Regions from separate parts of the Pseudomonas sp. FW305-70 genome, predicted to be linked through region 2. Evidence: riboswitches for the same ligand, from Rfam matches in the RefSeq annotation. Region 2 holds a riboswitch; the other holds the start of a gene.

Region 1 (14,454 bases), on a different contig from region 2:
GGCTCGGCCAGCGCACAATCCAGTGGGTCAAACCCCAACGCAAACGCCTTGGCCAACGCCCGCAGCAGACTCGATTGCGCTCCTCGGCCATCGCCCCGTGGAATGCGCAACAACGCCAGCAAGGTGTCGATACGCAAACGCCCGGTGGGCGATTCGCCGAACACATGCAGGCCGTCGCGGATCTGCGACTCTTTCAAATCGCACAGGTACGTGTCGAGTCGCGGCAACCAGATCGCTGCGTCGGCATCGCTGTCGAGTTGCTCGTCCAGTTGCAGTTCACGGTCGATGTGCGAGTCACGCACCAGTTGCAGGATGTCGCGCTGCAACTCGCGCGCGCGACGCGGATCGAGCAACTGCGCTTCGTAATACTCGTCGGCCAACAGTTCGAGGTTGCGCAGCGGGCCATAGGTTTCGGCGCGGGTCAGCGGTGGCATCAGGTGATCGATGATCACCGCCTGGGTGCGCCGCTTGGCCTGGGCACCCTCGCCCGGGTCATTGACGATGAACGGATAGATGTTCGGCAGCGGCCCGAGCAGCGCATCCGGCCAGCAGTTTTCAGACAGCCCCACGCCCTTGCCCGGCAGCCATTCGAGATTGCCGTGCTTGCCGACGTGGATCACGCCATGGGCGCCATAGGTGTGGCGCAGCCAGAAGTAAAACGCCAGGTAGCCGTGGGGCGGAACCAGGTCCGGGTCGTGATACACCGCGCTCGGATCGACCTGATAACCCCGCGCCGGTTGAATGCCGACGAAGGTCAGGCCAAAGCGCAGGCCGGCGATCATCATCCGTGCGCTGCGGCACATCGGGTCGTTTTCCGGCGCGCCCCAACGTTCGAGCACCGCCGCACGATTGGCTTCGGGCAGGGCATTGAACATCGCCAGATAGTCGTCCATTGCCAGGCTTTGCTGGCACGGACGCAGGTCGAGGGTATCGAGATCGTTGCTGACACCGCCCAGCAACTGCTGGATCAGCGCGGTGCCACTGTCCGGCAATTCGGCCGGCAACGGATAACCTTCGGCATGCAGCGCCCGCAGGATATTCAGTGCGGCGGCCGGAGTGTCGAGGCCGACGCCATTGCCAATGCGCCCGTCGCGAGTCGGGTAATTGGCGAGAATCAAGGCGATGCGTTTTTCGGCGTTTGGCACCCGCGCCAGTTCGACCCAGCGTCGCGCCAGTTCGGCAACGAAGTCCATGCGCTCCGGTTGCGGCCGGTAGCAGACCACATCCGACTGGCTGCGCTCACTGCGCCACGCCAGGTCCTTGAAGCTGATCGGACGGCTGATGATGCGCCCGTCCAGCTCCGGCAAGGCAATGTGCATCGCCAGATCACGCGGGCCAAGCCCCTGTTCACTGGCGCGCCAACCCGGTTCGTTGTCCTGGGCACAAATCGCCTGGATCACTGGAATATTGCGACGGAACGGCCGCAGATGCGGCGCTTCGGGGCTGGACTGGGCGAAACCCGTAGTGTTCAGGATCACCGAGACGCCGGCTTCATCCAGCCAATCCTCGACCGCGCCCAGGCAGCCGGGCTCTTTCAAACTGGCCAGCGCAATCGGCACCGGATTCAACCCCGCTGCCTGCAAGCGTTGGCAGAAAACATCGATGAAAGCGGTGTTCGCCGCCTGCAAATGCGAACGGTAAAACAGCACCGCCGCCACCGGTTGATCGGCGTGCCAGTCGGCCTGCCAGTCGCTCAGTGCGGCAGAATGTTTGTGCGGGTGGTAAATCGCCGTGCGCGGCAGGGTTTGCGGCTCACCCCAGGTGTAATCGCGTGCCAGCCAACGGTTGGCCAGGCAGCGGAAGAAATCCAGGGCGTTGCCCATGCCACCTTGACGCAGAAACTGCCAGAGCCGGTCGCGGTCCAAGGCGCCGACGGTGCTCAGGTCACTGAGCTCCGGGTCCGGGCGGTCATCGCCCGGCACCAGAATCACCTGCACGCCGCGCTGGGACAGTTCGACCAGACGCTCGATGCCGTAACGCCAATAGGCGATGCCGCCGTGCAGCGAAATCAGGATCACCCTGGCGTGACGCAGCACTTCATCGACGTACAAATCGACCGAGGCATGGTTCTGCACCTGCATCGGGTTGGCCAGGCGCACGCTCGGGTAATCCTCGGGCAACTGCTGCGCCGCCTCGGCGAGCAGCGCCAGGCTGGAGTCGCCGCTGCACAGGACCACCAGCTCGGCGGGGGTTTGTCCAAGGTCGGCGATGTTGTCATCCGACACGAAACCGCCGGGCTGGGTCCTGAGCAGGTGCATGGGTTACACGCTGAGCGCAGCGCGCAATTGCGCTTCAAGTACGGCGGCGTCCAGTTCCTGGCCGATCAGCACCAGACGGGTGATGCGCGCCTCTTCGGCCCCCCACTGGCGGTCGAAGTGCTTGTCGAAACGCGTGCCCACGCCCTGGATCAGCAGGCGCATCGGTTTGTTCGGGACGGCGGCGAAACCTTTGACGCGCAGGATGCCGTGCTGGACCACCAGTTGCGTCAGCGCGTCCATCAGCAGGCTTTCGTCGGCTTGCGGCAGTTCGATGGAGATCGAATCGAAGGCGTCGTGATCGTGGTCGTCATGATCATCGTCGCCATCGTGATGATGGTCGTGGTGACTGTGGCGGCTGTCGATGTGTTCTTCGGAGCCGGCACCCAGGCCAATCAGCACGTCCAGCGGCAGGCGACCGCTGCTGGCTTCGATGATTTTCACCGCTGGCGGCAACTCTTCGGCGACTTCCAGGCGCACGCGGGCCAGGTCGGCCGGGTTGATCAGGTCGGATTTGTTGAGAATCACCAGGTCGGCGCTGGCCAGTTGGTCGGCAAACAGCTCGTGCAATGGCGATTCGTGGTCCAGGTTCGGGTCGAGTTTGCGCTGGGCATCGACCTGGTCCGGGAAGGCGGCAAAGGTACCGGCGGCCACGGCCGGGCTGTCGACCACGGTGATCACCGCGTCAACGGTGCAGGCACTGCGGATTTCCGGCCACTGGAAAGCCTGGACCAGCGGTTTTGGCAGGGCCAGGCCCGACGTTTCGATGAGGATGTGGTCGAGATCGCCGCGACGAGCCACCAGTTCGCGCATCACCGGGAAAAATTCTTCCTGGACGGTGCAGCACAGGCAGCCGTTGGCCAGTTCATACACACGGCCGCTGGCTTCTTCTTCGGTGCAACCGATGGAGCACTGCTTGAGGATTTCGCCGTCGATGCCCAGCTCGCCAAATTCGTTGACGATTACCGCGATGCGGCGACCCTGGGCGTTGTCGAGCATGTGCCGCAGCAGCGTGGTTTTACCCGAGCCGAGGAAGCCGGTGACGATGGTGACGGGAAGTTTGGCCAGTGTTTTCATCGGATGCCCTATGGCTAGGTGGCGGGCATACGGGACGACGACCGGCAACGCAGATGCGCGTGCCTGAAGAGTTCGCCACCGGATCACCCCGCCCGGTTGAATTTGAGAATCTGTGTCGAGGCAGGTCTCCTGGCTGACGGCGTGCCGGCCTTGGGCCTGGCATTCGCTGCGCCTTCCCGCCGGCCTCATGGATTGAGCCTGCAGTGGCGTGGCAACGAACATCACCGTTCACAGTTGCGGGGGCAGCCGCGGCATTGACCGCGTTCCCTTCTTAGCTTCGACAAACGCCGAAGAACCTCGAAAGCGCAAGGCTACGCATGGTATTGGGGCGGGTCAATGTTCACGTGACTTCTGCGGTGTGCCCTTCGCGAGCAAGTCGGATCGCCGCACCGCCGCTCCCACATTTGATCGGGTTCTTTCAGAGGAAAAGGGTCAAGTGTGGGAGCGGGCTTGCTCGCGAAGAAAGCGACTCGGTTTCCAGTTGAGAACCCTTGCCAATTGACGCCCAACCCTCGCCCATGCTCTCCTACGCATCTTGTTACGGGTGCCCTTCACAGGGTGAAACGGGAAACCGGTGAATCATGTGCTTTACTCTAAAGCCATGTCAGTCCGGTGCTGCCCCCGCAACGGTAAGCGAGCGAAGCATCAGATCCACTGTGCCATTACGGCATGGGAAGGTGATGTTTTCAGGTTCAGGCCCAGGCCTTTGCCCCTCGTGAGCCCGGAGACCGGCCCGCAACATAAAGTGACCATAACGATCACTGAAACAACAAACCCGCGGTGGGCGGGCGCTGTTTGAAACCCTGCGCGCCTGGTCGTGCAGGGTTTTGCATGCGCTCTTGATTCCCCGCTGACAGACCAGAGGGAAACGCCATGTCGATCATCAGCAGCACCGGCCACACTACAGCCAGCACCACTTCTACCCTGACTCAACGTCTGACCGCCGCCGTCTGCGCGTCGATCCTGGGCGCGTGCCTTGTGTATTTCGCCGGTTTCTCGCACATCGAAGCGGTGCACAATGCCGCCCACGATACCCGTCACAGCTCCGCGTTCCCGTGCCATTGAGACCTGCTGACATGATCAAGCGTATTGCGCAAACCGCAGGTTTCACCGGGCTGCTGGCCGCCCTGTTGCTGACCCTGCTGCAAAGTTTCTGGGTCGCGCCCCTGATTCTGCAGGCCGAAACCTACGAAAAAGCCGAACCGGCTGCCGTTGAAATGCATGAACACGCCGATGGCGCGATGGCTGCCCATACCCACGACGCCGAAGCCTGGGAGCCGGAAGACGGCTGGCAGCGCGTGCTGTCGACCACTGGCGGCAACCTGGTGGTGGCCGTCGGTTTCGCCCTGATGCTGGCCGGCCTGTACACCTTGCGTGCGCCGACCAAAACTTCCCAGGGCCTGCTCTGGGGCCTGGCCGGCTATGCGACCTTCGTGCTCGCGCCAACCCTCGGCCTGCCACCTGAACTGCCAGGCACGGCCGCCGCCGATCTGGCACAACGGCAACTGTGGTGGATCGGTACCGCCGCCTCTACCGCCGTCGGTATCGCGCTGATCGTGTTCAGCCGTCACTGGCTGATGAAAGTTCTCGGTGCGGCAATCCTTGCCGTTCCCCATGTGATTGGCGCACCACAACCGCAAGTGCATTCGATGCTCGCTCCGGAGGCGCTGGAAACCCAATTCAAAATCGCTTCGCAACTGACCAACGTGGCGTTCTGGCTGGCCCTGGGCCTGATCAGCGCCTGGTTGTTCCGTCGCAAAAGCGATGGCCAATACCACGCATGACGGACGTCAGCACCGCGCCGACCCTGGTGGTCGGCCTGGGCTGCCAAAAGGGCTGCCCCGTCAGCACCTTGCTGGCGCTGCTCGACCAGGCACTGGAGGCGCACCAGATTGCGCGCCATGAAATCAAGGCCCTGGCCAGCATCGATTCGAAACGCGACGAACCTGCACTGATCGAACTGGCTCAGCAGCTTGGCCTGGAATTGCTGTACTTCAGCAGCGAACAACTGGCCCCCTATGAGCCGCAACTCAGCCATCAATCGCAAATAGCGTTTGAACGCACCGGTTGCTACGGCGTGGCGGAAAGCGCCGCACTGGCCCTGGCCGAACAACTGGCCCAGGCCCCGGCAAAACTGCTGATTCCCCGACAAAAATATGCCCAGGCAACCCTGGCATTGGCTGGCGCGGCATAAAATCCCCGATAATCCCCGCCTCGATCATGAACATTCTTCATCTGAAGCCCTGTTCAGCCCTTTTTATTCCCACAGGAACCGACGATGACCGTCTACTTCATTGGCGCAGGTCCCGGCGACCCCGAACTGATTACCGTCAAGGGCCAGCGGCTGATTCGCAGTTGCCCGGTGATCATTTATGCCGGCTCGCTGGTGCCAGCCGCGGTACTGGAAGGTCATTGTGCGGAGCAGGTAGTCAACAGCGCCGAACTGCACCTTGAACAGATCATCGACCTGTTCAAGGCCGCCCACGCCAAGGGCCAGGACGTGGCCCGGGTACACTCCGGCGACCCGAGCCTGTATGGCGCCATTGGCGAACAGATTCGTTATCTGCGTGAGTTGGGCATTGGCTTCGAAATCGTCCCGGGCGTGACGGCCACTGCCGCGTGTGCAGCGCTTCTGGGTGCAGAACTGACGCTGCCGGACGTTTCACAGAGCGTGATCCTGACTCGCTACGCCGACAAGACCGCCATGCCACCCGGAGAGGAATTCGCCAGCCTGGCGCAGCACGGCGCGACCATGGCGATTCATTTGGGAGTCAATCACCTGGAGAAGATCGTTGAGGAACTGCTGCCGCATTACGGCGCCGATTGCCCGATTGCGGTGGTTCACCGCGCGAGCTGGCCAGATCAGGACTGGGTGACGGGAACGCTTGAGGACATTGCCGAAAAGGTTGCCGCCAAAGGGTTTCGGCGCACGGCATTGATTCTGGTGGGACGGGTGCTGGGCAGTGATCACTTCAGCGAATCGTCGCTGTATCGCGCGGGGCATGCGCATCTCTACAGACCCTGAAGCACTTGTGGCGAGGGAGCTTGCTCCCGCTGGACCGCGTAGCGGTCCCAACATCAGCCAATGCATTCATCACGGGAAAATGCATCGACTGATTTTGTGATGGCTATGCCATCAAGCGGGAGCAAGCTCCCTCGCCACAGCGCCGTTTTTTTATTTCGCAGCGAACACCTTAGTAGTAGGCGTTTTCTTTCTGCGTGTGGTCGGTCACGTCGCGAACGCCCTTGAGCTCGGGAATACGCTCGAGCAGGGTGCGCTCGATGCCTTCCTTGAGCGTCACGTCGGCCTGGCCGCAGCCCTGGCAACCACCGCCGAACTGCAGGACGGCGATGCCGTCTTCGACTACGTCGATCAGGCTGACCTGACCGCCGTGGCTGGCCAGCCCCGGATTGATCTCGGTTTGCAGGTAGTAGTTGATGCGCTCGTTGACCGGGCTGTCGGCGTTGACCATCGGTACTTTGGCGTTTGGCGCCTTGATGGTCAGTTGGCCGCCCATGCGGTCGGTGGCGTAGTCGACAACGGCATCGTCCAGGAAGGCTTCGCTGAAATGGTCGATGTAGGCGGTGAAGCTTTTCAGCCCCAGCGCGGTGTCTTCGGGTTTTTCTTCGCCCGGCTTGCAGTAGGCAATGCAGGTTTCGGCGTACTGGGTGCCAGGCTGGGTGATGAAGACGCGGATGCCGATGCCCGGGGTGTTCTGCTTGGAGAGCAGATCAGCCAGATAATCGTGGGCGGCGTCGGTAATGGTAATAGCGGTCATGGAAACTCCTCGCAGGCTTGGGCGCAGTTTACGCCAATCGGCGCGCCGGACAAAGTCCCAGTATTTTTGTCGGGAAAGAATTGTGGGAGCGGGCTTGCTCCGGGCGGCGTTCCGACGAAGGCGTCGTGTCAGGCGAATCAACTGCGACTGACACACAGCTTTCGCGAGCAAGCCCGCTCCCACAGGGGGTCTGCGCCTGGTCAGAGGTTCTCGAAGCGATTCATGTCCAGCACGCCCTCTTCCACCGGATCGGTCTCCTGGATGTAGCGGCTCAGGTCATGGAAATAGAACCAGAATTGCGGATGACTACGGCGTATTCCCCAACGTTCGACGATTTTCTCAAAGCTGTCGCTATCCTTGGCGTTCTCCATCGCATCCACAAACGCCGGCACTTGCCCGGCCGGAACGTTGAACATGAAGTTCGGGTAGCTGCTGAGAACGCCCGGGAAAATCGTCAGGGTATCGAGCCCCGGCTGATAGCGCAGCGATTCGCCGAGCAGGAACGCCACGTTGCTGTGGGCCCGGTTGCGCAGCAGGCTGTAGACCTCACGCTTGCCGCTGCCGGTTTCGATGCGCAGCATGGTCGCTTCCGGCAGTTGATCAATCACTTTCAACCCCGCCGCCGGACGCGAAGTCAGGCGGCTCAACACCTGCTCGGCATTTTGCAGGCCAGGATCAATGTTCGGCCGCGAACAGTAGGCGCCATCACAGCGGTTGATCGGGTCGGGCCTGGCATTGAGGTCGCCATAACGGGTCAGCAATTGCATGGCGAAATCGCGCTTGGGATCCTGCGGATCAAGCTTCAGCGCCGTCGGTTTGTCATCGTCGATGGACTCGTAGTCCAGCCACATTTTGAATTTGCCACTGTTCTGATACCAGTCGTCGAGGTAGCCCTCCCGCGAATCGGCGGGCATCAGACGCAGGAAGTTCTGCTCGGCACCGTTACGGATCAGGTCGAAATACAGGCGCGTCTGGGCCTGATGGGACACGTTGCCGAACACATCGAAATTGACTGCCAGTTGATAGTAGGTGCGTTCCAGCAGCGGATAGTCGAACAGCCACATCGTCTGCGGCACTTCGCCGATCAGGCCTTTGGTCACCGAGGCGCTATCGAAGTGGCGAAAGATGCTCAGCAGTGCGTTGTCGTTTCCGGCCCACAGGGTCGACCAGCTCGGTGCGGGCTCGTCGGCGTAACTGTCGCGGCGCAAGGCCTCGTATTCGTTGCGTTTGTCGCGGTAGTCGTGCCACAGGGTCAGGACGCTGCCGACATCATCATTCTGCCCCGGCATCGCCAGCAAGGGCGTGGCTTGCCCGCGATAGTTCGGGTCAGTGATGTAGAGGTCGTGTTCAGGTGCCTGGAACAGCGCCCAGAAGTTATCGCGAATCACGTCCGTGGCGATCTGCCCACGACACACTGGCCCACGGATAAAGGTGCGCACGAAATACTCGGCGTTATCGAGCATGAACTGATAGCGCGCCTGGGCCGGGATCGCTTCGAAGGTGGCAAAGGGGTTGGCCCGGCTCTGCGGCCCATAGCCCGGCAGTGCATTGACCTCCCAGTTGCCGCTGTAGAACAGGGATTTGACCCGCGCCAGCTTCGCCGCACTCAGCGGATAGGTGATGTGGGTCTTGTGCACGATCACGCCCTGCACCGGCCACAGGCGGTAGTAGAACTCCGTGCCCGGATCATCGTTGGGGCGCCGGGTATTGATCAGGTCAATCGGCTGGCCGGTCGGCGTGCGCGAACGCACCCACTGGAAGAAATGCCCGGGTTCACCCTCCTTGAAGTAAAGATGGGCGAGGAACCAGTGCTCATACAGCCAGCGTCCCACCAGGCTTTGCCGGGCGCCCGGCGAATTGAGCAGGTTTTCCCACTGGATCACTTGCTGCGCTTCTTGCGCACTCGGGGCCAGGGCCTGCTGATCGATAGGTGCACCTGCGGCCAGCCAGAGTTGCAGCGTCTGGTACTGCTGGTCGGTCAGGCCGGTCACCGCCAGCGGCATGCCTTCCTTCGGGTGCGAAGCGGCGTAGCCATCGAACTGCGCGGGACTGGCACACATGTTCTCCCGGTTCAGGCCCAGGACGATGTCTTGCGGCAGCCTGGCGTTGGGTTGCAAAGGGGTGTTGTGGCCCAGTTCCAGCATCCGCGCCATCAAGGCGGCCTGGCTGCCCTGGGCATCGAGCACCGAAAAGAAGCCCTTTTGCTGCCAGGCGGCTTTGCCGGAGGCGTCCAGAAACAACCGCGTCGGCGCCACCGCTTTAGTACGGTCACCGTCGTAAACCGGGACTTTCGTTGCGCCGCGTGCCGCCCCTTCGCCGCTACCCAGGTTGAGCTGACAGGCGGCGTCGTTGCAGGCGTGGCAGGCCACGCACTTTTCAGTGAAGATCGGTTGAATGTCTCGACTGTAGGAAATGGCAGAGGAGTTCGCCGGACTTTGCGCCGCAGCGCCCCAGCTTAAAAGCATCAACACACTGCTGATGACGAAGCGATAAGACATGTCCCTGGTCCTGGATCCTGAAAAAACGCCGCGATTCTACCGATCTGCCACCCCTGACAACATGAACGATATTCATGCAAATCCGAGTAATGCTCTAAAAGCGCACAGGTTTGCTATCATCCCGGCCCTTCGTCATGGTCTTACCGAGTAGTCCAAATGTCCGATCGCAGCGTTCGCCTTCAAGCTCTCAAGCACGCCCTCAAAGAGCGCATCCTGATTCTCGATGGCGGTATGGGCACGATGATCCAGAGCTACAAGCTCGAAGAGCAGGATTACCGTGGCAAACGCTTCGCTGACTGGCCGAGCGATGTCAAAGGCAACAACGACCTGTTGGTACTGACTCGCCCGGACGTGATTGGCGGCATCGAGAAAGCCTACCTCGACGCTGGCGCCGACATTCTGGAAACCAACACCTTCAACGCCACCCAGATCTCCCTGGCCGACTACGGCATGCAGGGCCTGGCGTATGAATTAAACGTAGAAGGCGCTCGCCTGGCACGCAAGGTCGCCGACGCCAAGACCCTGGAAACCCCGGACAAGCCGCGCTTCGTCGCCGGCGTGCTCGGTCCTACCAGTCGCACCTGCTCGTTGTCCCCGGACGTGAACAACCCCGGCTACCGCAACGTGACCTTCGATGAGCTGGTGGAAAACTACACCGAATCCACCAAAGGCCTGATCGAGGGCGGCGCCGACCTGATCCTGATCGAAACCATCTTCGACACCCTCAACGCCAAGGCCGCGATCTTCGCCGTACAGGGCGTGTTCGAAGAACTGGGCGTCGAACTGCCGATCATGATTTCCGGCACCATCACCGACGCTTCGGGCCGCACCCTGTCGGGCCAGACCACCGAAGCCTTCTGGAACTCCGTGGCCCACGCCAAGCCAATCTCCGTTGGCCTGAACTGCGCCCTCGGCGCCAGCGAGTTGCGCCCGTACCTCGAAGAGCTGTCGAACAAGGCAGGCACCCACGTCTCGGCGCACCCGAACGCCGGCCTGCCGAACGAATTCGGCGAGTACGACGAACTGCCGTCGCAAACCGCCAAGGTCATCGAAGAGTTCGCCCAAAGCGGCTTCCTCAACATTGTCGGCGGCTGCTGCGGCACCACGCCGGGCCACATCGAAGCCATCGCCAAGGCCGTGGCCGGCTATGCGCCGCGCCAGATCCCGGACATTCCCAAGGCTTGCCGCCTTTCGGGTCTGGAACCCTTTACCATCGATCGCAGCTCGCTGTTCGTCAACGTCGGCGAGCGCACCAACATCACCGGTTCCGCCAAGTTCGCCCGGCTGATCCGCGAGGACAATTACACCGAAGCCCTGGAAGTCGCCCTGCAGCAGGTCGAGGCCGGCGCCCAGGTGATCGACATCAACATGGACGAAGGGATGCTCGATTCGAAGAAGGCCATGGTGACCTTCCTCAATCTGATTGCCGGCGAACCGGACATCTCCCGCGTACCGATCATGATCGACTCCTCGAAGTGGGAAGTGATCGAAGCCGGCCTGAAATGCATCCAGGGCAAGGGCATTGTCAACTCGATCAGCATGAAAGAAGGCGTGGAGCAGTTCATTCACCACGCCAAACTGTGCAAGCGCTACGGCGCCGCGGTGGTGGTGATGGCCTTCGACGAGGCCGGCCAGGCCGACACCGAAGCGCGCAAGAAGGAAATCTGCAAACGCTCCTACGACATCCTGGTCAACGAAGTGGACTTCCCGCCGGAAGACATCATCTTCGACCCGAACATCTTCGCCGTGGCCACCGGTATCGAAGAGCACAACAATTACGCCGTCGATTTCATCAACGCCTGCGCCTACATCCGCGACGAGCTGCCGTACGCGCTGACCTCCGGTGGCGTGTCCAACGTGTCGTTCTCGTTCCGTGGCAACAACCCGGTGCGTGAGGCGATCCACTCGGTGTTCCTGCTCTACGCCATTCGCGCCGGGCTGACCATGGGTATCGTCAACGCCGGGCAGCTGGAGATCTACGACCAGATCCCGGTGGAACTGCGCGACGCCGTCGAAGACGTGATCCTCAACCGCACCCCGGAAGGCACCGACGCCCTCCTCGCCATCGCCGACAAGTACAAGGGCGACGGCAGCGTCAAGGAAGCCGAGACCGAAGAGTGGCGCAACTGGGACGTCAACAAGCGCCTGGAACATGCGCTGGTCAAAGGCATTACCACCCACATCGTCGAAGACACCGAAGAATCGCGCCTGTCCTTCGCTCGCCCGATCGAGGTGATCGAAGGCCCGCTGATGGCCGGCATGAACATCGTCGGCGACCTGTTCGGCGCCGGCAAAATGTTCCTGCCCCAGGTGGTGAAATCCGCTCGCGTGATGAAGCAGGCCGTGGCGCACCTGATCCCGTTCATCGAACTGGAAAAAGGCGACAAGCCTGAAGCCAAGGGCAAGATCCTCATGGCGACCGTGAAAGGCGACGTGCACGACATCGGCAAGAACATCGTCGGCGTGGTGCTCGGTTGCAACGGCTATGACATCGTCGACCTCGGCGTGATGGTCCCGGCGGAGAAAATCCTCCAGGTGGCCAGGGAGCAGAAGTGCGACATCATCGGCCTGTCCGGCCTGATCACTCCGTCGCTGGATGAGATGGTCCATGTTGCCCGCGAAATGCAGCGCCAGGACTTCCACCTGCCGTTGATGATCGGGGGCGCCACCACCTCCAAGGCGCACACGGCGGTGAAGATCGAGCCCAAGTACAGCAACGACGCGGTGATCTACGTCACCGACGCCTCCCGCGCCGTGGGCGTGGCGACCCAATTGCTGTCCAAGGAACTCAAGGCCGGTTTCGTCGAGAAAACCCGCCAGGACTACATCGAAGTTCGCGAGCGCACCGCCAACCGCAGCGCCCGCACCGAACGCCTGAGCTATGGCGCGGCCATCGCCAAGAAACCACAGTTCGACTGGGCGAGCTACACGCCGGTCAAACCGACCTTCACCGGCACCCGGGTGCTGGACAACATCGACCTCAACGTTCTGGCCGAGTACATCGACTGGACCCCGTTCTTTATCTCCTGGGATCTGGCCGGCAAGTTCCCGCGCATCCTCCAGGACGAAGTGGTCGGTGAAGCCGCCACCTCGCTGTACAAGGATGCCCGGGAAATGCTCACCAAACTGATCGACGAGAAGCTGATCAGCGCCCGCGCGGTGTTCGGTTTCTGGCCGGCCAACCAGGTGCATGACGACGACATCGAACTTTATGGCGATGACGGCAAGCCAATGGCCAAGCTGCACCACTTGCGCCAGCAAATCATCAAGACCGACGGCAAGCCAAACTTCTCCCTGGCCGACTTCGTCGCGCCCAAGGACAGTGAAGTGACCGACTACGTGGGTGGTTTCATCACCACCGCCGGCATCGGCGCCGAAGAAGTGGCCAAGGCCTACCAGGACGCTGGCGACGACTACAACTCGATCATGGTCAAGGCCCTGGCCGACCGCCTGGCCGAGGCGTGCGCCGAGTGGCTGCACCAGCAGGTGCGTAAAGACTATTGGGGCTACGCCAAGGATGAAGTGCTCGATAACGAAGCACTGATCAAGGAGCAATACACCGGCATCCGTCCGGCACCGGGTTATCCGGCCTGCCCGGATCACACCGAAAAAGCCCAGTTGTTCGCCCTGCTCGATCCGCAAGCTCAGGAAATGCGCGCCGGCCGCAGCGGCGTGTTCCTCACCGAACACTACGCCATGTTCCCGGCAGCAGCAGTCAGCGGCTGGTACTTCGCTCACCCGCAGGCGCAGTACTTTGCCGTAGGCAAGGTCGACAAGGACCAGGTGCAGAGCTACACCTCGCGCAAAGGCCAGGAGTTGAGCGTGACCGAACGCTGGCTGGCGCCGAACCTGGGTTACGACAACTAAACGGCTCTATTGGCCACGATATTGTGGCCAACACATACCTCTGTGGGAGCGAGCTTGCTCGCGATGGCGGACTGACAGTCGCATGGATATCGACTGTTACGGCCTCATCGCGAGCAAGCCCGCTCCCACATTTGTTTTGTGCATGCCGTGATTTGTCTATGCTTGCCTCACACACATTCATGGCGAGGGTTTTATGGACGATCCGGCCGACAACAAGCCGCCGAGCTTCTGGCAAATGCTGCACAGCGTCATGGCGGCGGCGTTCGGGGTGCAGAGCGGGAAGAACCGGGCCCGTGATTTCACGCACGGCAAGCCCAGTCATTTCGTGATTCTGGGGGTCCTGTTCACGGTGGTGTTTGCCTTGACGCTGTTCGGCATCGTCAAGCTGGTGCTACTCCTGGCCGGGGTTTGACGCGGCTCAGTGCATCAGGGTTTGCAGGGTGAACGGGTAACGCCAGGACGCGGGACGGCCCTTGGCCGAGAGTTTGTGAAAATCCACACCGAAGTCCTGGGTGGCCCCCATCGCCAGCAGTCGCCTGGCCTGTGCCCGGTCGATCAGTTGCAGCAACGGTATCTGGCGGTCACGGCCGCCGTACTGGCTGATGTCCACGCCTTCATCGTAGTCATGCAATTGCACCAGCGCCCAGCCACCCAGAGTGAAGTGCCCGCCCAGTAACACACTCAGGCGACGGTCCAGCAGTGCCTGCAACGCCGCGGGTGAATTGTTGATCGCGCCGAACAGCACGCCTTTGCCTGGCTCCCCACCGGCCTCGACATACGCCTGCATCACACCGAACGCCATCTCGTCGTTCGCGGCCCAGACCAGCGACGTCTGCGGGTAGCGCTTGAACAACAACCTGGCCTGCTCGTAGGCGCGTTGCCGGGTCCAGCCGCCGTACACCAGTTGGCGCAAACGCACTTCGGGGTGCTCGGCCAAGGCACGCCGCAGGCCTTTCTCGCGATATTGCGCGGACGGGG
Region 2 (14,454 bases):
TGATCGCATCGATCTGGCCAGCCTTGGTTTCGACTTTTTCCGAACCCAGCACGCGGAAGTCATAGGTATCGACTTCGCCATCATCGACCACCTGATAGCTCATGCTTTTCTTGCCGGCGGCCACGTCATGCTGCAGCGCCAGCTGGTAGGTGGATTTGTCGAGCATGCCGCGGTTGAGCGCAATATTGACTGCGTCGCCTCGATCGGTACCGGTGACTTTCTTGGCAGTCCAGTCGAAGTCCAGGTCAGCCTTCTTGGCTTTGCCCAGGCCACCCCGTTCGAAATGGTAGGACTGTGGCAGCAGGGTGTCCTTGTCGACGGTCAGGGTGCTTTCTTCGGACAGGCTGGCAATCATCATCGATGCCTTGAAGTTGAGCTTCCAGACACCGTTTGCTTCCTTGGTCAGGCTGCGTTCAGCCGTGCCGCTCATGGGCAACTGTTTCCAGTCGGCGGTGTAGCTGGCGGAGAAGGGTTGAAGTTCTGCCGCCTGAGCGAAGGGCATAGCGAGCAGAGCGCAAGCGAAGAGCAGGGCGCGACGCATAAAATCTCCTAGTTTCGAATCAAGTGGCCGCTGGCCGCGAGTAGCTGTCCATCCAGTAAAGCACCTTGCTCGCCGAGGGCCAGACGACCTTCGGCAAACCAGCGTACGGCCATCGGGTAGATCAGGTGTTCCTGAACATGGACCCGCTGCGCCAGACTCTGCGGCGAATCCTGTAACTCTACCGGTATTACAGCTTGTACGACCAGTGGTCCGCCATCGAGTTCCTCGGTGACGAAGTGCACGGAGCAGCCGTGCTCGGCGTCGCCAGCCTCCAGCGCGCGCTGATGAGTGTGTAACCCTTTGTATTTGGGTAGCAGCGAGGGATGGATATTGAGCAGGCGACCCTGATAGTGGCGTACGAAACCCGCGCTGAGAATGCGCATGAATCCGGCCAGTACCACGAGTTTGGGATTGAAGGCGTCGATCAGTTCGATCAGCGCGGCATCGAAGGCCTCGCGACCTTCGAAAGCCTTGTGATCCAGGCTGCGGGTGTCGATACCCGCGTCGCTGGCGCGTTGCAGGCCGTAGGCGTCGGCGCGGTTGGAAATCACCGCAGCGATGCGGACCGGGCTGTCGCCGGTCCGCGTGCTGTCGATCAGGGCCTGCAAGTTACTGCCGGTGCCGGACAACAGCACCACGACATCACAGGTCTTAGGCATCAGTGAGCCTTGAGGTTCTTCAGTTCTACCTGAGCCGCGCCTTCGGCAGCGGTGGAGATCTGGCCGATGACCCAAGGCTGCTCGCCCGCTTCGCGCAGAACGTTCAGGGCGACTTCAACGTGCTCCTGAGCCACGCAGATGACCATGCCCACGCCGCAGTTCAGCACGCGGTGCATTTCGTTCTCGTCGACGTTGCCTTTCTCTTGCAGCCAGTCGAACACGGCCGGACGGGTCCAGCTCGCCACGTCAACCACAGCCTGCGCGCCTTTTGGCAGGACGCGCGGGATGTTGTCCAGCAGGCCGCCACCGGTGATGTGGGCCATGGCTTTGACCGCGCCGGTTTCCTTGATCAGCTTGAGCAGCGGCTTCACGTAGATGCGGGTCGGTGCCATCAGCAGGTCGGTCAGTGGTTTGCCGTCGAGCTGGGTGTTTTCGATGTCGGCGCCGGACACTTCGATGATCTTGCGGATCAGCGAGTAGCCGTTGGAGTGCGGGCCGGAAGACGGCAGGGCGAGCAGGGCGTCGCCGGCAGCAACCTTGGAGCCGTCGATGATTTCGGATTTTTCCACGACGCCGACGCAGAAGCCGGCCAGGTCGTAGTCTTCGCCTTCGTACATGCCCGGCATTTCAGCGGTTTCACCGCCAACCAGCGAGCAGCCCGACAGTTCGCAGCCAGCGCCGATGCCGGTAACAACCTGGGCAGCGGTGTCGACGTTCAGTTTGCCGGTGGCGTAGTAGTCGAGGAAGAACAGTGGTTCTGCGCCGCACACCACCAGGTCGTTGACGCACATGGCAACCAGGTCGATGCCGATGCTGTCGTGCTTGTTCAGGTTCAATGCCAGGCGCAGCTTGGTGCCGACGCCGTCAGTACCGGAAACCAGCACAGGCTGCTTGTAGCCGGCCGGGATTTCGCAGAGGGCGCCGAAACCGCCCAGGCCGCCCATGACTTCCGGGCGCGCAGTGCGCTTGGCGACGCTCTTGATGCGTTCGACCAATGCTTCACCGGCGTCGATGTCTACACCGGCGTCCTTGTAGCTCAGGGAGGGTTGCTTGCTCATGATCCAGGCCTTTAGGGGGGATTCAGGGGTAACGACCGAGTCCAGCGGGGCCGCCGAAATCGACGAAGGCGATTGCCTCACGCGAATTTCGAAAGTGCCCGGCTGTTGCCGGTCTGCGAAGGCGCGCGATTTTATCAGGCTTGAGCCGCAGCGGCCATCCTCAGGCCGACAGCAGGGCCATATCCGTTAAAAAAAACCGTTGATGCACGGTGTCGGTGGCATCCTGCCTGGCTGTATAAGGTGTCGCGATTAACCGTCTATCGTTATGACAGTGCGAAAACTTACCCGGAACGTGTGAATGTTTTGCATCGGGCAATGGTCACAGCCTTGCTCGATCGTCTTCATGCGGTCTGTTCCAGCCGCTCTTGTCGTCAGGAATCTTCCATGCGTTTTTGTAAATTCTTGCTTGTGAGTTGTTTGTCAGTGGTCAGCCTGGTCAGTCATGCCGAAACCGTCAAAGGCCTGTATCAGGTGCGCGAGCCGGTGAATGGCCAGTCGCCCGAGGAGCGGGACCAGGCGACTCAACGTGCATTGGACACGTTGGTGTTGCGCCTGACCGGCGACCCCAAGGCCGCTCAAAATCCGGGGCTGGCGGCGATTCGCAAAGATCCGCAACAGATCATCAGCCAATACGGCTTTGAAGCCGGTCCGCCGGAAGTCCTGAAAGTCGATTTCGACCCGGGAACCACTGAGCAGGCCTTGCGCCGCGCCGGCCTGGCCATGTGGGGGGCCAATCGGCCGTCGATCCTCGGCTGGTGGCTCAACGATTCCACCGAGGGTTCAAGCCTGGTGGGCGACGGCCAGGCCAGCGCGGCACCGCTGCGTCGGGCTGCCCAGCACCGGGGGTTGCCATTGCGCTTGCCATTGGCGGACCTGAACGAACAGATCGTCGCGACCGCGCCGAATCTTGAAGGCGCAGATTCCGGCCCTTTGCTTGCGGCATCGGAACGCTACAACGCCGACGCCCTGCTCGCGGTACACGCCAAAGAGGAGGGCGGGCAGTGGCAAGCCAAGTGGCAATTGTGGCTGGGGGATAAAAAAGAGGCAGGCAGCGTGCAGGGTGCCGATCAGGCCGCCGTGGCCGATGCGGTGATGCTGGCGGTCAATGAGCGGCTGGCGCCGCGGTTTGTCGCCAAGCCCGGTGCTTCGAGCGCGCAATTGCTGGAAGTGCAAGGCATGAATCTTGAGCACTACGCGTCCCTGGGACGCTTGCTGGAGCCATTTGGCGGGCGCGTGCAAAGCGTCGACGGCGACCGGATCGTCTACCGGGTCAATGGCAGCGCCGAGCAGTTGCGTGCACAACTGTCGCTGGCACGGTTGCAGGAAGCGCCGGCGGCTCAGGCGCCGACTCCGGCAGTGCCGGTTCAGCCGGCCGCCGGTGGTGCGGTGCCCGCCCCGGCGCCTGCGCCAGCCCCGACTCCGCAACTGCGGTTTCGCTGGTAGTTTTTCTCTCTTTATATAGAAGCAATGGAGTGGTTTATGGCCGATACGCGGCGTTGGTTCTGGCTCGGCGGGGTGCTCCTGCTTTGTGTTTTTGTCTGGTTGTTGCATCCGATCCTGACGCCGTTCCTGGTGGCCCTGCTGTTGGCCTATCTGTTCGACCCGCTGGTGGATCGACTGGAGAAGGCGGGGCTGTCTCGAACCTGGGGTGTAGTGGCGGTGTTTGCCCTGTTTACATTGATCCTCACCGCGCTGCTGTTGGTCCTGGTGCCGTTGCTCGCCCGGCAACTGTTTCGTTTGTATGAGCTGGCCCCGCAGATGCTCGACTGGCTGCAGCACACGGCGTTGCCCTGGGCGCAATCGAAGTTCGGCCTGTCGGAGGGCTTCTGGAAGTTCGACAGGCTCAAGGCCGCCATCGGCGAGCATATGAGTCAGACCTCCGATGTGGTCGGCGTGGTACTGAGTCATGCCACTGCCTCGGGTCTGGCGTTGATTGGCTGGTTGGCGAATCTGGTGTTGATCCCGGTGGTGAGCTTCTATCTGTTGCGCGATTGGGACCTGATGATGGCCAAGGTCCGCAGCCTGCTGCCTCGAGATCGTGAAGCGCGCGCGATGTCGCTGGCGGGTGAATGCCATGAAGTACTCGGAGCGTTCGTTCGTGGTCAGTTGCTGGTCATGGTGGCCCTGGGGGTGATCTATGCAGCAGGCCTGATGCTGGTCGGGCTGGAGCTGGGCTTGCTGATTGGCGTGATTGCCGGTCTGGCAGCGATCGTGCCGTACATGGGATTTATCATCGGCATCGGTGCGGCGCTGATTGCAGGGCTGTTCCAGTTCGGTGGCGATCTATACCCGATGCTGGGCATTGTCGCGGTGTTCATGGTCGGCCAGGCGCTGGAGGGTATGGTGCTGACGCCGTTGCTGGTCGGTGACCGGATTGGTTTGCACCCGGTGGCGGTGATTTTCTCGATTCTGGCCGGGGGTGAGCTGTTCGGCTTTACCGGTGTGCTGCTGGCATTGCCGGTTGCCGCGGTGATCATGGTGCTGGTGCGCCATGTGCAAGATTTGTATAAGGATTCCGATATCTACGGGGGCGTCGACGAACCGCAGGGGTAAAAGGTGTCGATGGGCGATGGCGGGCTGCCCGGGTTCGTGCCGGGTCAGCCTGATTACACAGCGCGACTGCTACATGCACCGCCAAAGAAACTGTCATAAAACCGATGCGTTAACGCAAACCTTTGATTTTGCTTGTGGTCTATCGCATTGTGCGGCCCGCTTCACGGGTATAAACTTCGCAAACTTTACACAGAGGCCACTAACGGTTCCTTTGGAACTGTTCAGTCAGCATGAAACCGATTCAGCTGCCCCTAGGTGTGCGTCTGCGTGATGACGCCACCTTTATCAACTACTACCCAGGCGCCAATGCCGCTGCACTCGGCTATGTCGAGCGGCTATGCGAAGCCGACGCCGGCTGGACCGAAAGCCTGATCTACCTTTGGGGCAAGGACGGGGTAGGGCGTACGCACCTGTTGCAGGCTGCCTGCCTGCGCTTCGAGCAATTGGGAGAGCCTGCGGTGTATCTGCCGCTGGCCGAGCTGCTCGATCGCGGTATCGAAATTCTCGATAACCTTGAGCAGTACGAACTGGTCTGTCTCGATGACCTGCAGGCGGTTGCCGGCAAGGCGGACTGGGAAGAGGCGCTGTTCCATCTGTTCAATCGCCTGCGCGACAGCGGCCGGCGCCTGCTGATTGCCGCGTCGACATCCCCGCGCGAGTTGCCGGTGAAGCTGGCGGACCTCAAGTCGCGCCTGACCCTGGCCTTGATCTTCCAGATGCGCCCACTGTCCGACGAGGACAAATTGCGTGCCCTGCAATTGCGCGCCTCCCGTCGCGGACTGCACCTGACCGATGAGGTCGGGCATTTCATCCTGACTCGCGGCACCCGCAGCATGAGCGCGTTGTTCGAGCTGCTTGAGCGTCTCGATCAGGCTTCCCTCCAGGCTCAGCGCAAGCTGACAATCCCGTTTTTGAAAGAAACCCTCGGCTGGTAGACCCGCTGGAACCGGGGCTTATAGCCGTTTCGGCATATTTCAGGCGCCAGAAATTCCGCTTTCCTGCAAGGTTGCAGGCCGCGTGCATGTTTAAAATGGGCTTAAGCGCTTAGATGTAAACGAGAAACCAATAAGTCACAAAAAGATTGATTGAATTTGCAAATGAGGTCGATAGCGGGCATAGTCTCGACTTCTTTACAACTTCAGCCACGGTCGTGCCCATGCTAAATCGCTTCGCACCCCTCGTGCCTCTCGCACTCGTCACCCTGTTGTTCGGTTGCGCTGCCCACACTCCAGTGGTCCAGCAGCAGCAGGTTCAAAACCCGGCCACTGCCCAGTCTTCCGCTCTTTATCAGGAAGCTCTCTACCAGGAAGAGAAGGCCACCGAAAAAGAACTCGCAGACTTCGCTGGCGGCAAGTCCTACCAGCTTCCGGTCCTGGCCGACAGCATCCTCGAACGCGGCATGTCCCTGATCGGTACCCGTTACCGTTTCGGCGGCACTTCTGAAGCCGGCTTCGATTGCAGTGGTTTCATCGGCTACCTGTTCCGCGAAGAAGCGGGCATGAACCTGCCGCGCTCCACCCGCGAAATGATCAACGTGGACGCTCCGCTGGTCTCGCGCAGCAAGCTTGAGCCGGGCGATCTGCTGTTCTTCGCAACCAACGGTCGTCGTGGTCGCGTCAGTCACGCCGGGATCTACCTGGGTGACAACCAGTTCATCCACTCCAGCAGCCGCCGCAGCGGTGGTGTGCGCATCGATAGCCTGGGCGACAGCTACTGGAGCAAGACCTTCATCGAGGCCAAGCGCGCCCTGGCGATGGCACCTAACGCGTCGCCAATCGTCACTGCACGTAAATAAGCGGACATTTTGTAAGGCGAACTTAAAGTCTTACTTGAAGTTTGTCGTGTAGCCGCTAGAATCTTGATCTACAAATGATGGCAAACCGCCTGCGTCCTACGCAGGCGGTTTTCTTTTCTGCGCTCCCCGCAGAAAAAGCCGCAGCCAGATCAGGATGTTCTGCTTATGACGACGTCGGCCCGCCTCGCAATCATGTTCTTCGCAGCACTGCTCAGTGCCTGCGCCAGCCGCACACCGCCTCCTGCGCCGGTGGTTCGCGCGCCCATCGTATTTGGTTCCCCACAAGCGTTTTCGCCCGAAGCGGAGGACGTGCTGTTTCGCGCGCTCGGCCTGGTGGGTACGCCTTATCGCTGGGGTGGCAACACGCCGGATTCCGGATTTGATTGCAGCGGCCTGATCGCGTACGTGTACCGCGATGTCACCGGCATTGCCTTGCCGCGCACGACTCGCGAGATGATCTCCATGCAAGCGGCGAATGTCGGCAAGGAAGGCCTGCAGACGGGTGACCTGCTTTTCTTCGCTACCAATGGCGGTTCCCAGGTCAGTCATGCCGGCATCTACGTGGGAGAAGGGCGTTTCGTCCACGCGCCGGCCACTGGCGGCACCGTGAAGCTCGACAGCCTGTCCAAGGCGTATTGGCAAAAGGCTTACCTGAGCGCCAAGCGTGTTCTGCAGCCTGAACATCTGGCGCGCAACCCGTAACGTCCGGAGCTGCTGCTCATGACTGCTCGCACGCTGAATCTCGACGACGCCCTGTACCAATACCTGCTCGATGTTTCCCTGCGCGAAACACCACTGCTCAAGCGCTTGCGCGATGAGACCCAGGCGCTGCCGATGGCGCGCTGGCAGGTGGCGCCGGAGCAGGGACAGTTTCTCGCCTTGCTGGTAAAGCTGACAGGCGCCAGGCGCTTGCTCGAAGTCGGTACGTTCACCGGATACAGCGCGCTGTGCATGGCGGCGGCATTGCCGGCTGACGGTTCGCTGATTTGCTGTGATATCCCCGGCGACTACAACGCCATCGCACGACGCTACTGGCAGGAAGCGGGACTCATCGGGCGGATCGACCTGCGCCTGGCACCCGCACTGGAAACCCTCCGCGAGCTTGAGCGGCAAGGTCAGGGCGAGCAGTTCGACCTGGTGTTCATCGATGCCGACAAGGCCAACTACCCGAGTTATCTGGAGCATGCCCTGCGTTTGCTGCGGGTCGGCGGGCTGGCGCTGTTCGACAACACCCTGTGGAGCGGGCGCGTGCTTGAGAGCAGCCCCGAGAGCGCGGACACCCGGGCGATCCAGGCGCTCAACCTGGCGTTGAAGAATGATGTGCGGGTGGATCTGTCGTTGTTGCCGTTGGGTGACGGGCTCACACTCTGTCGCAAACGCTAGAACCCTGTGGGAGCGAATTACCTGAGCGCCGACACCCGCCACACTTTATTCCCCACATCATCGGCCACCAGCAGATCGCCCTGCCGATCGATCACCACGCCCACCGGGCGGCCCATGGCTTCTTCCTTTTCGTTGAGAAAGCCGCTGAGCACTTCAATCGGTTGTCCCGCAGGTTTGCCTGCGCTGAACGGCACGAAAATCACTTTGTAGCCACTGTGGGGGTTACGGTTCCAGGAGCCGTGCTGCCCGATGAAGGCCCCTTGGGTGAACGGCGGCGGCAGTTTGCTGTTTTCAGCGAAGGTCAGGCCCAGTGATGCCGTGTGCGGGCCGACGGCATAGTCCGGAGCGATGGCCTTGGCCACCAGATCGGGGTTTTGCGGCTCGACGCGGCTATCGACATGCTGGCCGTAATAGCTGTAAGGCCAGCCATAGAATGCGCCGTCCTTGACCGAGGTGATGTAGTCCGGGACCAGGTCGCTGCCGATTTCATCCCGTTCGTTGACCGCGGTCCACAGCGCGCCACTGCGCGGCTCCCAGGCCATGCCGTTGGGGTTGCGCAGGCCGGAGGCGAAGATCCGCTGCTGGCCGGTGGCTCGGTCCACTTCCCAGATCGCTGCGCGACCTTCTTCCTTGTCCATGCCGTTTTCCGCGACGTTGCTGTTGGAGCCCACGGTGACGTAGAGCTTGCGGCCGTCCTTGCTGGCGATGACGTTTTTGGTCCAGTGGTGGTTCAGCGGGCCACCCGGCAGGTCGACCACTTTGACCGGTGGCGACTTGATCTGCGTATCGCCACTTTCATAGTGAAAGCGCAGCAGGCGATCAGTGTCGGCCACATACAAGTCCTTGCCGACCAGGGTCATGCCGAAGGGCGAGTTGAGGTTTTGCAGAAACACCGTGCGGGTTTCCGCGACGCCATCGTGGTCCTTGTCGCGCAGCAAGGTGATGCGGTTCGCGCTGGGCACCCTGGCCCCGGCGCGTCCCATGACTTGCTTCATGACCCAGCCGCGAATGCCTTTGCCGTCTTCGGGTTTGGGTGGCGCGTTGGTTTCCGCCACCAGTACGTCGCCGTTGGGCAGTACATAAAGCCAGCGGGGATGATCCAGGTCTTCGGCAAAAGCGGCCACTTGAGTGCCCGCGGCGGCGACGGGTTTGGCGCCCTGTGGCCAGCCGATGGCCGGGGCGATGTTCACAGTCGGGATCAGGGTTTTGTTGGGGGGCGGCAGTTGGGGTGAAGGGCCGGTGCCGTCGGAGACTTGCAGGCCGGCGGTCTCACTGCAACCGGCGAGCCCTCCGCAGATCGCGATAACGAGAACGAGCGGGGGCGTGCGCATACGGGTGTTCCCTATGAATGCCTTGTTCTAATCATAGAGACGCGTTGTCGTCCAATGGTTCAACCCCTAGCCACGTGCTTCCTTGAACAGCACCGCAATGCCGGGGTGATAGTTGCCGGCTTCATTGCGCAACTTGCGGTAGGCATACGGGAAATACCAGGCGACCGCGCAGGTGTGTTCCTTTTGCAGGTCGTCGACCATGTCCTGGAGTTCTTCCGGTGTCGCGCCTTGCTGGGCTTTTTGCGGGGCGACGAACAGGCAGCCGAGTTTCAGGTCGCTGGCGTGGCTCAGGCGCTTTGCATCGCTGGCGATGTCGAGCAGGGCCTGGCTCAGATTGAGGCTGTTGACCCGTGGCCAGCGCTGGCTGGTCTGGATGTAGGCGCGGGTTTCGGGCGAGGCGAGGAACAGGTCGGCGCGGCTGTTGCGTTCGCCTTCTTCGGTCTGCTTGCGGGTGGGTGTCTGTTGCAGTGTGACCATCTCGGCCATCCAGGCGGCGGCCGACAGTATTCCGAGATTGGCTTTTTCGTCGTGCCAGTAGGGTGTGTCGCCATCACCGCGGACGGCGTTGTAGCGGTCGATGCATTCGAACCAGCGCTCGAGCACGGGGCGCAGGAATTCCAGCTTTGGATTGCTGATGATCATGCCTTGCATGGGCTCACCCTTGTTTTTGTGTTGTGAGGTTATGGCTCTTTGATATCACTGCTGGGAAGGAGGCACAAGATTGACGTCAGTTTTTTGATCGACGACAGTTATTCGGCAGCTGGCCTCCCGGCTTTAATTGACGCTCCACCCCCAACCCTCTAACCTTCGCGGCTTGTTTCAGGTGCTCTGTGACTTGGGTCGACAGAGTGAAACAGGGAAGCCGGTGAACGCGTTCTTCTGTTGGTCGAAGACCCGCCATTCCGGCGCTGCCCCCGCAACGGTAAATGAGTGAAAACTGTGTCTGATGCCACTGTGTCGATTCGATGCGGGAAGGCGCGCAGTCTGGCTACGCGCCACTCATGAGCCCGGAGACCGGCCTGATTCATCCAGCGGCATCACGGTGGGCGATGCCAGGCTTGTTGCCTCCTATTGCTGTGCCTGCCCGCCGTTATTCCTGTCTCAACGGAGAGCTCCCCCATGACTGATACCCCCGATCGTGACGAACGCCACCTGGCGCGCATGCAGCGCAAAAAAGCCGTGATCGACGAGCGCATCGCCAATTCCCCGAACGAGTGTGGTCTGTTGCTGGTGCTGACCGGCAACGGCAAGGGCAAGAGCAGTTCGGCCTTCGGCATGCTCGCCCGCGCCATGGGGCACGGCATGCAATGCGGAGTGGTGCAGTTCATCAAGGGCCGCAACAGTACCGGCGAAGAGTTGTTCTTCCGGCGCTTTCCCGAGCAGGTGCGTTTTCATGTGATGGGCGAAGGGTTTACCTGGGAAACCCAGGACCGTCAGCGCGACATCGCTGCCGCCGAAGCGGCGTGGGCGGTGTCCCGGGAACTGCTGCGCGATCCGTCCATCGGCCTGGTGGTGCTGGATGAGCTGAACATCGCCCTCAAGCACGGCTACCTCGATCTCGATCAGGTGCTCAGCGACTTGCAGGCGCGGCCGCCGATGCAACACGTGGTGGTCACCGGGCGTGCCGCCAAGCCGGAAATGATCGAGATGGCCGACACGGTCACCGAAATGGGCATGATCAAACACGCCTTTCAGGCCGGGATCAAAGCGCAGAAAGGCGTCGAGCTGTGAACCAGCCTCGTCATTGCCCGGCGGTACTGATTGCCGCGCCGGCCTCCGGCCAGGGCAAGACCACCGTCACCGCGGCGCTGGCCCGGTTGCATCGCAATCAGGGGCGCAAGGTCCGTGTGTTCAAGTGCGGCCCCGACTTTCTCGATCCGATGATCCTCGAACGCGCCAGCGGTGCGCCGGTGTATCAACTGGACATGTGGATGGTCGGCGAGCAGGAGAGTCGCCGGTTGCTGTGGGAAGCCGCCGCTGAAGCCGACCTGATCCTGATCGAAGGTGTCATGGGGCTGTTCGACGGTACGCCGTCGAGCGCCGATCTGGCGCGGCATTTCGGTGTGCCGGTGCTGGGTGTGATCGACGGCACCGCCATGGCCCAGACCTTCGGCGCACTGGCCCTGGGGCTGGCGCGTTATCAGCCGGACCTGCCGTTCGCCGGCGTGCTGGCCAACCGCGTCGGCACGCTGCGTCACGCGCAACTGCTCGAGGGCAGCCTGACTGAAGGGTTGCGCTGGTACGGTGCGCTGTCCCGGGAAACCGGGATTGAACTGCCGAGCCGACACCTGGGGCTGGTTCAAGCCAGTGAACTGAACGATCTCGACCTGCGCCTCGATGCGGCAGCCGATGCCCTGGCCAGCAGTTGCGAGGTCGCGCTGCCACCGGCAGTCGAGTTCGCCGCCCCCGATGTCATCGTCGCCGAACCGCTACTGGCCGGTGTGCGCATTGCTGTGGCCCGTGATGAAGCCTTTGCGTTCACCTACGGTGCGAGCCTTGATTTGCTGCGGGCGATGGGTGCCGAGTTGTCGTTCTTCTCGCCGATCCGCGACCGCCAATTGCCGCAGGCGGACAGCCTGTATCTGCCGGGCGGTTACCCGGAGCTGCACCATGTCGCGCTGGCGCAAAACACGGCGATGCTCGAGGCGATCCGCGCCCACCACCGGGCGGGCAAACCCTTGCTCGCCGAGTGTGGCGGCATGCTGTATCTGCTCGACTCCCTGACCGATGTCGAGGGCACTCGTGCCGAACTGGCGGGATTGCTGGCCGGTGATGCGGTCATGCAAAAGCGTCTGGCGGCGCTGGCGCTGCAAGCGGTGGAACTGCCGGAAGGTTCGCTGCGTGGGCACACCTATCACCATTCGCTGACCAGCACTGAACTGGCGCCGATTGCCCGGGGCGTGAGCCCTAACGGCGGGCGCGGCGCGGAAGCGGTTTATCGCGAGGGGCGGATGACGGCCTCCTACGTGCACTTTTATTTTCCGTCGAATCCCTCGGCGATTGCCGCGCTGTTTGCGCCGGACCTTGAAGCCGCCTTCGCGAGCAAGCCCGCTCCCACAGGGGAATGCATTTCTTCAGGCCGCTCACCTTTAAATGTGGGAGCGGGCTTGCCCGCGAAGAGGCCATGACAGACAACGCATTCACCGAAGCCGAACGCGCAGCGGTCTACCGCGCCATCGGCGAACGCCGCGACATGCGCCACTTCAGCGGCGGCACCGTCGAGCCCGAGTTGCTCCAGCGCCTGCTCGAAGCCGCACATCAGGCGCCGAGCGTCGGCCTGATGCAGCCCTGGCGCTTCATCCGCATCAGTGATCGCGCCTTGCGCGGGCAAATCCAGGCCCTGGTGGAAGAGGAGCGCGTGCGCACCGCCGAAGCCCTCGGCGAGCGCAGCGACGAATTCATGAAACTCAAGGTGGAAGGCATCAACGATTGCGCCGAGGTACTGGTCGCCGCACTGATGGACGACCGCGAGCAGCATATCTTCGGTCGCCGCACCTTGCCGGAAATGGACATGGCCTCGCTGTCCTGTGCCATCCAGAACCTGTGGCTCGCGTCTCGCGCCGAAGGGTTGGGTATGGGCTGGGTGTCGCTGTTCGACCCCCAGGCGCTGGCGGATCTGCTGAGGCTGCCGCCGGGAGCCAAACCGCTGGCGGTGCTGTGCCTGGGACCGGTGAAGGCGTTCTACCCGGCGCCGATGCTGGTGCTCGAAGGCTGGGCGCAGGCGCGTCCGCTGCATGAATTGCTGTATGAGAACTATTGGGGAGTGAGTCAATGAGTGTGGCGTTGTTGAGTGTCGCCGCGGTTGCGCTGGATGCGCTGCTGGGTGAACCCAAACGCTGGCATCCGCTGGTGGCGTTCGGCCGTTTTGCCGATCGCATCGAGCAACGTTTCAACGGCGGCGGTCGCGGCTGGCGCAGCCATGGCGTCACCGCGTGGGTGATCGCCGTGCTGCCGCTGGTGCTGCTGGTCACGGCATTCTCCTGGGCGCCTTACGTTGGCTGGATCGTCGAGATTCTCGCGCTCTATTGCGCCCTCGGCATGCGCAGCCTCGGTGAACACGTCACGCCGGTGGCCAAGGCCTTGCGCGGCGATGATCTTGATGAAGCACGCAAGCGTGTGAGTTATCTGGTCAGCCGTAAAACCAGTGACCTGGATAAAACCGAAGTCGCCCGTGCTGCCACCGAGTCGGTGCTGGAAAACGGTAGTGACGCGGTGTTCGCCGCGTTGTTCTGGTTTGCCGTGGCCGGTGCGCCGGGCGTGGTGCTCTATCGCCTGAGCAATACGCTGGATGCGATGTGGGGCTATCGCAATGAGCGCTTCGAACGGTTCGGCTGGGCGGCGGCGAAGATCGACGACGTGCTCAATTACATTCCTGCGCGTCTGGTGGCGCTGACTTACGCGCTGCTGGGCAAAACCCGGCTGGCGTTGAAATGCTGGCGCACCCAGGGCCCGACCTGGGACAGCCCGAACGCCGGCCCGGTCATGGCGGCAGGGGCAGGGGCCCTTGGCGTCGAATTGGGCGGCGCGGCGATTTATCACGGCGAACTGCACCAGCGTCCGCAACTGGGCGAAGGCGTGCCGGCGGACGCCGACTCCATTGACCAGGGCTGGCAACTGGTCCAGCGCGGGGTATGGTTATGGCTGCTGATTCTCTGCCTGGGGGCCGAATTTTATGCTTGAGCACGGTGGACGATTGCGCAAGGCGGCGCTCGAATACGGCATAGATGAAGCCGACTGGCTGGACCTGTCGACGGGCCTTGCGCCCTGGCCGTTCCCGGTGCCGGATATTCCGCTGCGGGCCTGGGCCCGTTTGCCGGAGGCGGACGATGGTCTGGAACAGGCCGCCTGTGATTACTACGGCACCTTGCAGGCATTGCCGGTGGCCGGTTCGCAAATGGCGATCCAGCTGCTGCCGCGATTGCGGCGGGCAGGCAAGGTGGGTGTGTTGTCGCCGTGCTACGCCGAGCACGCCGAAGCCTGGCGTCGCAATGGCTACATCGTGCGCGAAGTGCTGGAGCAGGAAGTCGACTTCTTCATCGACAGTTTCGACGTGCTGGTGGTGGTCAATCCGAATAATCCAACGGGTCTGAGCCTCACCCCCAGTCGCCTGCTCGACTGGCACACGCGACTGGCC

What was found. Region 2 has a riboswitch for cobalamin ahead of cobO (cob(I)yrinic acid a,c-diamide adenosyltransferase). Riboswitches for the same ligand answer to the same signal wherever they lie in the genome.
Region 1: another riboswitch for cobalamin. It lies ahead of AC3WN7_RS08765 (CbtB domain-containing protein); the one in region 2 lies ahead of cobO (cob(I)yrinic acid a,c-diamide adenosyltransferase).

The regions. Positions count from the first base shown of each region.
Region 1 is NZ_JBYSYZ010000008.1:78,184-92,637, reverse strand. It holds gene cobN (cobaltochelatase subunit CobN) at 1-2,258, opposite strand, end outside; gene cobW (cobalamin biosynthesis protein CobW) at 2,262-3,332, opposite strand; cobalamin riboswitch at 3,435-3,647, opposite strand; cobalamin riboswitch at 3,858-4,083, shown strand; gene AC3WN7_RS08765 (CbtB domain-containing protein) at 4,206-4,397, shown strand; gene AC3WN7_RS08760 (CbtA family protein) at 4,409-5,116, shown strand; gene AC3WN7_RS08755 (cobalamin biosynthesis protein) at 5,113-5,526, shown strand; gene cobM (precorrin-4 C(11)-methyltransferase) at 5,611-6,357, shown strand; gene nfuA (Fe-S biogenesis protein NfuA) at 6,527-7,111, opposite strand; gene AC3WN7_RS08740 (fatty acid cis/trans isomerase) at 7,312-9,609, opposite strand; gene metH (methionine synthase) at 9,766-13,476, shown strand; gene AC3WN7_RS08730 (DUF2970 domain-containing protein) at 13,670-13,888, shown strand; gene AC3WN7_RS08725 (ABC transporter substrate-binding protein) at 13,895-14,454, opposite strand, start outside.
Region 2 is NZ_JBYSYZ010000033.1:23,216-37,669, reverse strand. It holds gene AC3WN7_RS21345 (DUF3108 domain-containing protein) at 1-541, opposite strand, end outside; gene purN (phosphoribosylglycinamide formyltransferase) at 550-1,200, opposite strand; gene purM (phosphoribosylformylglycinamidine cyclo-ligase) at 1,200-2,258, opposite strand; gene AC3WN7_RS21330 (DUF2066 domain-containing protein) at 2,643-3,701, shown strand; gene AC3WN7_RS21325 (AI-2E family transporter) at 3,738-4,811, shown strand; gene hda (DnaA regulatory inactivator Hda) at 5,042-5,746, shown strand; gene AC3WN7_RS21315 (C40 family peptidase) at 5,968-6,606, shown strand; gene AC3WN7_RS21310 (C40 family peptidase) at 6,772-7,308, shown strand; gene AC3WN7_RS21305 (O-methyltransferase) at 7,327-7,989, shown strand; gene AC3WN7_RS21300 (PQQ-dependent sugar dehydrogenase) at 8,007-9,320, opposite strand; gene AC3WN7_RS21295 (hypothetical protein) at 9,387-9,971, opposite strand; cobalamin riboswitch at 10,125-10,357, shown strand; gene cobO (cob(I)yrinic acid a,c-diamide adenosyltransferase) at 10,440-11,051, shown strand; gene AC3WN7_RS21285 (cobyrinic acid a,c-diamide synthase CobB) at 11,048-12,448, shown strand; gene bluB (5,6-dimethylbenzimidazole synthase) at 12,445-13,095, shown strand; gene cbiB (adenosylcobinamide-phosphate synthase CbiB) at 13,092-14,000, shown strand; gene cobD (threonine-phosphate decarboxylase CobD) at 13,993-14,454, shown strand, end outside.